DNA from 3 places in the Enterococcus sp. DIV0755b genome. Region 2 is predicted to be linked to each of the others. Evidence: predicted binding sites of a transcription regulator. Region 2 holds the regulator's gene; each other region holds the start of a gene.

Region 1 (3,278 bases), 1.6 Mb from region 2:
TGGAATCGGTTAAACGACCATCATCTAATACTTGCAGTAAAATATTAAAGACATCAGGATGGGCTTTTTCGATTTCATCTAATAAAACAATGGTGTATGGGTTGCGGCGCACTGCTTCGGTTAATTGGCCACCTTCTTCATAGCCTACATAACCTGGAGGTGCTCCAACAAGACGAGAGACTGAATGTTTTTCCATATATTCACTCATATCAATTCGTACCATGTGATCTTCAGAATCAAATAAGTTTTCTGCTAGGGCTTTGGCTAATTCTGTTTTCCCGACACCGGTTGGACCTAAGAATAAGAAAGAACCTAATGGTCGGTTTGGATCTTGTAAGCCTGCTCGGGAGCGAATTACCGCATCACTAACCGCATTTACCGCTTCGTCTTGACCGATGACACGATGATGAAGTGTTTCATTTAACTTCATTAATTTTTCTCGTTCCCCTTCTACTAGCTTAGTAACCGGGATACCCGTCATGCGACCAACAACAGTTGCGATTTCTTCTTCTGTCACTGATTCTTGTACTAGACGTACGTGATCATCGATACCTTTTTCCTCAAGATCCGCCAACTCTTTTTCTAATTGGGGAATAGTACCGTGACGTAAAACAGCTGCCCGTTCTAAATCATAATTATTTTCAGCATCTTCTAATTCATGCTTTGCTTTATCAATTTCAGAACGTTTTGTCGTGATTTTATTTACTTCTTCTTTTTCTGTTTCCCATTGCATCTTCATTGCATTGGCTTCTTCACGTAATTCAGCCAATTCTGCTTGTAGTATTTCGAGACGTTTCTTAGAAGCGTCATCACTTTCTTTTTTCAAAGCAGCTTCTTCAATTTCTAATTGCATCAAACGTCTCGTGACTTGGTCTAATTCTGTTGGCATTGAATTCATTTCAACGCGAATCGTAGCACTCGCTTCATCTACCAAATCAATTGCTTTATCAGGTAAAAAACGATCAGTAATATAACGATCAGAAAGAGTCGCTGCTGCAACTAGCGCATTGTCGTGAATATTAACGCTGTGATGAATTTCAAAACGTTCTTTTAAGCCCCGCAAAATAGAGATAGTATCTTCAACGGTTGGCTCTGCCACCAATACTTTTTGGAAACGGCGTTCTAATGCTTTATCTTTTTCCATATATTGCCGGTATTCATCTAAGGTAGTAGCACCAATCATGTGTAACTCTCCTCGAGCTAACATGGGTTTTAATAAATTACCAGCATCCATACTACCTTCTGTTTTACCAGCTCCAACAATATTATGAATTTCATCAATGAATAAAATAATACGACCATCTGCTTTTTTTACTTCTTTTAAAACAGCTTTTAATCGTTCTTCGAATTCACCGCGAAATTTTGCTCCGGCAATTAATGAACCCATATCTAGTGAGAAGATTGTTTTGTCTTTTAGATTTTCAGGGACATCTTTGCGAACAATACGTTGAGCTAACCCTTCAACAATGGCTGTTTTCCCCACCCCAGGTTCACCAATTAGAACAGGGTTATTTTTTGTTTTGCGGGATAAAATCCGAATAACATCGCGAATTTCTTCATCCCGGCCGATAATGGGATCCATTTTACCAGCTTTAACTTGTTGAACTAAATCGACACCATATTTTTCCAGTGCTTTATATTGCTCTTCTTGATTTTTTGAGGTCACTTTTTCCCCTCCTCGCATTGACTCAATATTTTGACGCAATTCTTTTTCTGTCACACCTTGACTCGTCAAGTATTTCGTCAAACGATAATTTTTCAATTTCATAAGGGCTAAAATTACAATTTCAGTTGCTAAAAATTCATCACCGAAACTTTCCCGTAATTGATCTGCTTCATTCAATAAATTGAAGAGATTTTGACTCATACTTTGACCATAAGCGACGTTACCACCTGCAACACTAGGATACTCATCAAGTGCTTTGTCGACTTCTCGTTCAAAACCTGCCACATCGACACCAGCATCTGTATAAAAATTACGCCCAAAATGATTGGGTTGTAAGAAAATTTTCCATAAATGAGCAATGTCGATTTCTTGATGATGACGGGTCACTGCAATCTGTTGCGCTTGTGCAATCGCTTCTTGTAGCGTTGTCGTCATTTTTTCAATATTCATTTGCCATTCCTCCTAAAGTTCATCATTAAAGTGAGTTTTACTACTTCTATCATACTACTATCCGCCTATTTTGGCATAAATACCGCAAGAAGATTTTTTACTCACAACAATATTATACCTATTTGGTCAGTAAAGGTCAAAAACTAAGTCTGCATTATAACAATTTTTTTATTCTTTTTAGAAAAATCTGTTGCCTTTATTAACTGGAATTTTCAAGAGCTGAATAGTTAAACTTTCGGCACAATTCATCAACTGCATTTATTTTTTCCCAGTAGCAAAAAAACACCATCTTTAATAGTCTGACTAAAGAAAGGCGTTGAAATTGCCGCAACTTGCGCACCATATAAACCCATCGTTCATCTTTAAAAAATGGTTGAAAAAATAATAAGTATTCTGCTAAAAACGGTTCCCATCTTTCTTTTTGAAAGATCGAAATAACCTCATTTTGATATAACTCAGGCTGTAATGGCTGGACTTTTATAAATAATTTACTGCAAATTTCAATGAAGTGTAAATAAGTTAAAAAACGTTTTTCATCTTCGCTCTTTTTTAAAAAATTTTTTAACCGTACCGCTGTTGTTTCCGGTTTAAAATAGCCTAATTGATTTGGACTCACGACAAGATACATCTATTTTTCTCCTTTTTTCTTAACAACGAAAAAAAGTCTGATACTGTCAAAATATTTGGCAAAAAAAAAGCCGGAGTAGAATTCTCTACTCCGAAAAAGTCTCACTTTTGGAGATCACTTCAAATTTCTCCGGCTTTTTTCATATAAATTACTTATCATCTTTATCATTTTTTTTCTTCCATAAGAAGACTGCCCCACCTGCAACAACAACTCCTAATAAAGAGAATGCTGCTTTTCCTTCATTGGTTCTTGGTAACATCCGTCTTGCAGTTGTAGCGACCGTATCGACTAATTGACCAAGTGTTTGCGGTAAACGACTACGCGTACTAGTTGGCGTTTGCGGCGTTTGCGGTGTCGGTGTAATAGTTGTTTCTTCTGTCTGAGTTGGCGGCGTGGTGGAAGACTCCGTTGTGGTTTCTTTTATATTATAAACACGGGGTGTCTTTTCTTCCATCGCTTGTTCAGGGACCTCACCATCAGGATTTTCTAACATTGGTTGTCCATCAATTAAAACCGGCAAGTAATTTCCCTCTT
Region 2 (3,278 bases):
GTCCATTGGGAGACAACAGTTGCCACATCTTCTGCTGTAACGTGATCTGCAAAACCAGATGCTTCTTTTGTTTCCGCAAAGGCTAATTCTGCTAAACGTTGGCTTAATTTCTTCTCTTTTTGTCGTAGACGAGCAGCTGCTTCAAAGTTTTGATTTTGAATCGCTTCTTCTTTTTCACTCATTAAGTTAGCAATATCTTCTTGTAAGCCAATAATTTCAGAAGGTTCGTCAGCTTTATCTAAGCGGACTTTCGCCGCAGACTCATCCATTAAGTCAATCGCTTTATCCGGTAATTGCCGCGAGTTGATGTAACGTACTGATAATTGGACAGCTGCATGCAAAGCATCGTCAGAAATTTCAACGCCATGGTGTTCTTCGTAGCGCGGACGTAAGCCTTTTAAGATTTCTTCTGCTTCTTCAGGAGTTGGCTCATCAACTTGCACACGCGCAAAACGCCGTTCCAAAGCGGAGTCTTTTTCAATATATTTTTGATACTCATCCAGTGTGGTGGCACCGATTGTTTGCAATTCGCCGCGCGCTAACGCTGGTTTTAAAATATTAGAAGCATCAATGGCACCTTCTGCTCCCCCTGCGCCAATTAAAGTATGCAGTTCATCGATAAATAAGATAATTTGACCATCGTGATAAATTTCGTCAATGATTTTTTTCATCCGGTCTTCAAATTCACCACGATATTTTGTACCGGCTACAAGTGAACCCATATCTAACATCATCAAACGTTTTTGTTGCATATCTTCTGGAACTTCACCGCGAACGATTTGTTGCGCTAGCCCTTCTGCTATAGCTGTTTTACCAACACCTGGTTCGCCAACTAGAACAGGATTATTTTTAGTTCGACGAGAAAGAATTTGAATCAGACGTTTTACTTCTTTGCTTCGGCCAACTACAGGATCTAGACGATTTTCCCGCGCTAATTTAGTCAGATCACGAGCTAAACCATCAAGTGTTGGAGTTCCTTGTTGTGTTCCTTTTGTACCTTGAGTAGAACGACGACGGCCGCCTAAACTATTATTAGGGGCTTTGCTTTCGCTAACTCCCATTTTCTTTTTCAAAATTTGGCGCATTTTGGCTAAACTCAAACCGAGATTGATCATAATGCGAGAAGCTAAAATTTCATCATCTCGTAAAAGACCTAACAATAAATGTTCCGTCCCAATATTAGGAGCCCCTAGGCGTTTGGCTTCATCACCAGCATAAGCAAAAATTTGCTTTGCTCGAGGTGAATAAGGTAAATATGCACCGGCTGGATAAGATTTCATCGTACCATAACCAGTTAAGTGCTCAATTTCTTCTCTTATATCGTTTTCTGAAATATTCATTTCCCGCAAGACTTTACCGGCAATGCCGTCTTGTTCAATAATCAAAGCCAGTAACAAATGCTCTGAACCAACGGATTGATGTTTAAACGTTTTGGCTTCTTCTTGGGCAATCGTTAAAACTGCTTTGGCTTTTTCTGTAAATAATTCATCCATCTGACTCACTTCCTATCTTCATAACTTAATCGTTCCAACACCGCGTGGAGCATGCTAGCGCGAATTTCATCTTCATTTTTAAAATGTCCTAACGTATTTTTAGCTAAAGCAGCTAAAATCAAATTACCTTCAGTTTTTGTTAAAATATCTTCTTCATACAATTTTTGAATAATTGCTAATGCATCTTTTTCGCCTAATTCATCTGCAAAAAGCTGATCAACTTGCTCTAAGAAGCGATGATTATCTGAAATTTTAATTTTTTCAATCCGGATATAACCGCCACCACCACGTTTACTCTCTACTACATACCCTCTTTGAATGGTAAAGCGAGTATTAATAACATAGTTAATTTGGGATGGCACACAGTTAAACAAATCAGCCATCTCGGTACGTCGGATTTCGATCATTTCGCTATCTTCCAGAATTTTTTTCAAATAGGCTTCTATTAAATCGGAAGTATTGTGACGACTCATCATTCGTTTTCCTCCCTTGACTAATTCTGACCTTAATTATACCCAACTTAGTAAGATAATTAAAGGAACACGATTGTAACACAATATTCTGTTAAGAATTAGCCCTTATCTGGATAAAAGCGCAATTTTAGAGAAAATAAAAGAAACTTCTATCTTATTTTACCGTAAATCCCAAGAATGTAAAAATTAAAAAAGAAATCGTATAAACATGGAAACTAACTAATACGATTAATTTCCCTTTCTATTCATTTGAATAAATAATAATGCATAACTTATCTAACATAGCTGAAATATTTACAAATTCAAAACCACCACATGATTATACCAACATCACTTAGTTACGCAGAAGAAAAATTAGCGTAATATTTCAAATTTCAAGAAAACAAAAAAACGAAATCAGTAATATGATTTCGTTAAGACGCGCCCAAGAGGAGTCGAACCCCTAACCTTTTGATCCGTAGTCAAACACTCTATCCAGTTGAGCTATGGGCGCATAATTATTAAATTAAGTTTGATAATATTATAGCCTAAATTCTAAAAGAAAGAAAGACTAAAATAAAAAAATCGGGAAGACAGGATTCGAACCTGCGACCCCTTGGTCCCAAACCAAGTGCTCTACCAAGCTGAGCTACTTCCCGATAAAAAAATAAAAAGACTACGCGCCCAAGAGGAGTCGAACCCCTAACCTTTTGATCCGTAGTCAAACACTCTATCCAGTTGAGCTATGGGCGCATCTTATAATGCCGAGGACCGGAATCGAACCGGTACGGTGATCACTCACCGCAGGATTTTAAGTCCTGTGCGTCTGCCAGTTCCGCCACCCCGGCTTGTTTAAAGCAAAGCGGAAAACGGGGTTCGAACCCGCGACCCCCACCTTGGCAAGGTGGTGCTCTACCACTGAGCTATTTCCGCATGGTATTGATGCCGGCTAAAGGACTTGAACCCTCGACCCTCTGATTACAAATCAGATGCTCTACCAACTGAGCTAAGCCGGCCTTTTATGCGGGTGAAGGGACTTGAACCCCCACGCCGTAAGGCGCCAGATCCTAAATCTGGTGCGTCTGCCAATTCCGCCACACCCGCATATTTCTTATGAGCCGTACAGGGCTCGAACCTGTGACCCTCTGATTAAAAGTCAGATGCTCTACCAACTGAGCTAACGGCTCATATGGGGGTTAACGGGTTCGAACCGCTGACCCTCTGCTTGTAAGGCAGATGCTCTCCCAGCTGAGCTAAACCCCCATAAGTTCGCGTGGCGACGTCCTACTCTCACAAAGGGAAACCCTTCACTACAATCGGCGCTAAGAAGCTT
Region 3 (3,278 bases), 1.2 Mb from region 2:
GTTCTTCAGTTGGATCAATGATGACGTCACCGATAATACCGTTAACAGCTAGGATGTCACCTGCTTTAACTTTAGCTGTAATTTCTTTTGTTCCTACAATTGCAGGAATTTCAAGAGAACGAGCCATGATAGCAGAGTGAGAAGTCCGTCCGCCAATGTCAGTAACAAAAGCTTTAACGAATTTCCGGTCTAATTGTGCAGTATCACTTGGTGTTAAGTCGTGGGCAACCACAACAACTTCTTCATTAATCATTGAAGGATTTGGTAAAGTAACTCCTAATAAGTGTGCTAAGACACGTTTGGCAACGTCACGGATATCAGCTGCGCGTTCTTGCATGTAAGCATTGTCATCCATTGCTTCAAACATGCCAATATACATGTCAGTAACTTCTTTCAATGCAGCTTCTGCATTGACTTTGTTATCTTTCACGTTTTGTTTAATTTGACCAATCATTTCAGGGTCAGATAAGACCATCAAATGGGCGTCAAATACTTGAGCTTCTGCTTCGCCCAAACTTTGCGCTGCTTTTTCCCGAATTTGTTGTAATTCTTCAGTAGATTTTGCTAAAGCATCGTCTAATCTTTTTGCTTCTGCTTCAGTATCTTCTACTGAAATTTTGTTAAAGGATAAATCCGGTTGAACTAGCAGGTAAGCTTTCGCAACGGCAACTCCGTCACTGGCGGCGATCCCTTTTAGCATTTCAACCATTATTCAGATAATCCTTCTTTCTTCATTGTTTCAACGATTGCAGCCATTGCGTCTGCTTCGTCAGCACCTTCTGCTGTGATTGTTACGTCAGAGCCTTGGCCAACACCAAGAGACATAACGCCCATGATAGATTTAAGATTTACTGATTTGCCTTTGTACTCTAAGTTAATGTCAGAGTTAAATTTGCTAGCAGTTTGTACTAATAATGTAGCGGGACGTGCGTGAATCCCTGTTTCTGCAACTACGTGAAAATCTTTTTTTTCCATATTAATCGGTCTCCTTTGTGAAACAAGTTTTTTGTGAGGGTTTTCTTTTTTAATAGTGGAAATAAATCATCAAAAAAGGCCCTTTCAACTGTTAAGATTACCATTTTTTTTACAATCGTACAACCGTTTTCTCTCATATTAACTAAAAGATATCTAGTCCAATTAAATTTGAAAATTTTTCTTCCTTTATTTAAAGCAATTCCGATCTCTTTGTTATTAAACAAAAGATGCTGACTTACTAGCAAAAATTATCTTCTTATAATAGAAGCAGACAAATTACTTGCACCCTACAATAATTTTAGTATAATACAGTTATGGTCAATAAAGGTCAAAGATAACTTTGACTTGACCCCGCTTTTTAGGTGTATCTTTTTACTCATTAAAAAAAGCGCGTTACAATAATAATTGAAAGTAAATCCATGAAAGGTCGTGAATTATTTATGCTTTGTCAAAACTGTGGCAAAAATGAAGCAACCATTCATTTATACGCAAATGTAAATGGCCAAAGAAAGCAATTAGATTACTGCCAAAGTTGCTACCAAAAATTGAAAAATCAAACTGGTAGTCAAACAAATATGATGGCACAAGATCCATTTGGCTTTGGAAGTCTTGATGATTTGTTCCGTCAAATGTCGCAACAAATGCAACCAAGAAATCCTGGAGATCAAACTCCCCCTACCCAATTTGGTGGTGGCAATAACTTTAACGGTGGGCAACCCCCTCGTCAAAACCAAGGAGCCAACGGACTATTAGGTGAATATGGTATTAACATTACCGAACAAGCCCGCAATGGTGACATCGATCCTGTTGTTGGTCGTGACGATGAAATTAAACGTGTAATCGAAATTTTAAATCGCCGTACAAAAAACAATCCTGTTTTAATCGGTGAGCCTGGTGTTGGTAAAACAGCCGTGGTTGAAGGTTTGGCACAAAAAATCGTCGATGGCGATGTACCACAAAAATTAATGGATAAAGAAGTAATTCGTTTAGATGTCGCTTCTTTAGTTCAAGGTACAGGTATTCGCGGTCAATTTGAAGAAAGAATGCAAAAATTAATCGATGAAATTAAGCAAGCTGAAAATGTTATCTTATTCATCGATGAAGTTCACGAAATTGTCGGTGCTGGTTCTGCTGGTGATGGCAATATGGACGCAGGCAATATTTTAAAACCTGCTTTAGCCCGTGGTGAACTACAAATGGTAGGTGCTACAACCTTAAATGAGTACCGTATCATTGAAAAAGACGCTGCCTTAGAACGTCGGATGCAGCCAGTTCGAGTGGATGAACCTTCTGTTGAAGAAACAATTGCGATTTTAAAAGGTTTGCAACCACGTTATGAAGATTATCATCATGTAAAATATACTGATGAAGCAATAAAAGCTGCTGCAATTCTATCAAACCGCTATATCCAAGATCGATTCTTACCAGATAAAGCAATTGACTTACTAGATGAATCTGGCTCTAAGAAAAACTTAACTATTCAATTGGTAGATCCAAAAGCGATTGAAAAGAAATTGCAAGATGCGCAAGCACAAAAACAACAAGCATCCCAAGAAGAAGATTTCGAAAAAGCAGCCTACTATCGCGATCAAATTAACAAATTAGAAGAAATGAAAAACAAACAAATCAGTGATGAAGAAACACCAACAATCACTGAAAAAGATATGGAACAAATCGTCGAAGAACGAACAGGTATTCCTGTTGGCGAATTAAAAGAAAAAGAACAAACGCAATTGAAAAACCTTAGCCATGACTTAAAAGAACATGTTATCGGCCAAGATGAAGCTATTGATAAAGTAGCCAAAGCAATTCGTCGTAATCGGGTCGGTTTAAGTAAAAAGAATCGTCCAATTGGTTCATTTTTATTTGTCGGACCTACTGGTGTTGGTAAAACAGAATTAGCAAAACAACTGGCCTACGAAATGTTTGGTTCTGAAGATTCTATGATTCGCTTTGATATGTCAGAATACATGGAAAAACATAGTGTGGCGAAATTAATCGGTTCTCCTCCTGGTTATGTCGGTTATGAAGAAGCCGGTCAATTAACAGAAAAAGTTCGTCGTAACCCTTACAGTTTAATTTTATTAGACGAAATTGAAAAAGCCCACCCTGATGTTTTACACATGTTCTTACAAATTTTAGATGATGGCCGCTTAACAGACGCACAAGGTCGCACGGTTAGCTTTAAAGATACTTTGATCATCATGACAAGTAACGCAGGTACTGGCAATGTTGAAGCAAGTGTTGGTTTTGCCGCAGCAAGAGAAGGTGTTACTCGTTCTGTTTTAAACCAACTAAATAAC

The links. The regulator CtsR, encoded in region 2, represses protease genes until heat stress. The targets are predictions, from matches to a motif close to TTGGTCAAAAAAGGTCAAANA.
Region 1: clpB (ATP-dependent chaperone ClpB) is a predicted target of CtsR. The motif match lies at 2,239-2,259, and genes of this name have one in related genera.
Region 3: IGI65_RS07880 (ATP-dependent Clp protease ATP-binding subunit) is a predicted target of CtsR. The motif match lies at 1,290-1,310, and genes of this name have one in related genera.

The regions. Positions count from the first base shown of each region.
Region 1 covers NZ_JBIOQN010000001.1:2,032,716-2,035,993, forward strand. Annotated here, with positions in the region: gene clpB (ATP-dependent chaperone ClpB) at 1-2,116, opposite strand, end outside; gene IGI65_RS09755 (hypothetical protein) at 2,316-2,744, opposite strand; gene IGI65_RS09760 (pilin N-terminal domain-containing protein) at 2,893-3,278, opposite strand, start outside.
Region 2 covers NZ_JBIOQN010000001.1:471,421-474,698, forward strand. Annotated here, with positions in the region: gene IGI65_RS02375 (ATP-dependent Clp protease ATP-binding subunit) at 1-1,493, opposite strand, end outside; gene IGI65_RS02380 (CtsR family transcriptional regulator) at 1,499-1,966, opposite strand; tRNA gene IGI65_RS02385 (tRNA-Arg) at 2,386-2,459, opposite strand; tRNA gene IGI65_RS02390 (tRNA-Pro) at 2,531-2,604, opposite strand; tRNA gene IGI65_RS02395 (tRNA-Arg) at 2,625-2,698, opposite strand; tRNA gene IGI65_RS02400 (tRNA-Leu) at 2,708-2,793, opposite strand; tRNA gene IGI65_RS02405 (tRNA-Gly) at 2,807-2,878, opposite strand; tRNA gene IGI65_RS02410 (tRNA-Thr) at 2,889-2,961, opposite strand; tRNA gene IGI65_RS02415 (tRNA-Leu) at 2,968-3,049, opposite strand; tRNA gene IGI65_RS02420 (tRNA-Lys) at 3,060-3,132, opposite strand; tRNA gene IGI65_RS02425 (tRNA-Val) at 3,136-3,208, opposite strand; rRNA gene rrf (5S ribosomal RNA) at 3,217-3,278, opposite strand, start outside.
Region 3 covers NZ_JBIOQN010000001.1:1,663,877-1,667,154, reverse strand. Annotated here, with positions in the region: gene ptsP (phosphoenolpyruvate--protein phosphotransferase) at 1-709, opposite strand, end outside; gene IGI65_RS07885 (phosphocarrier protein HPr) at 709-975, opposite strand; gene IGI65_RS07880 (ATP-dependent Clp protease ATP-binding subunit) at 1,416-3,278, shown strand, end outside.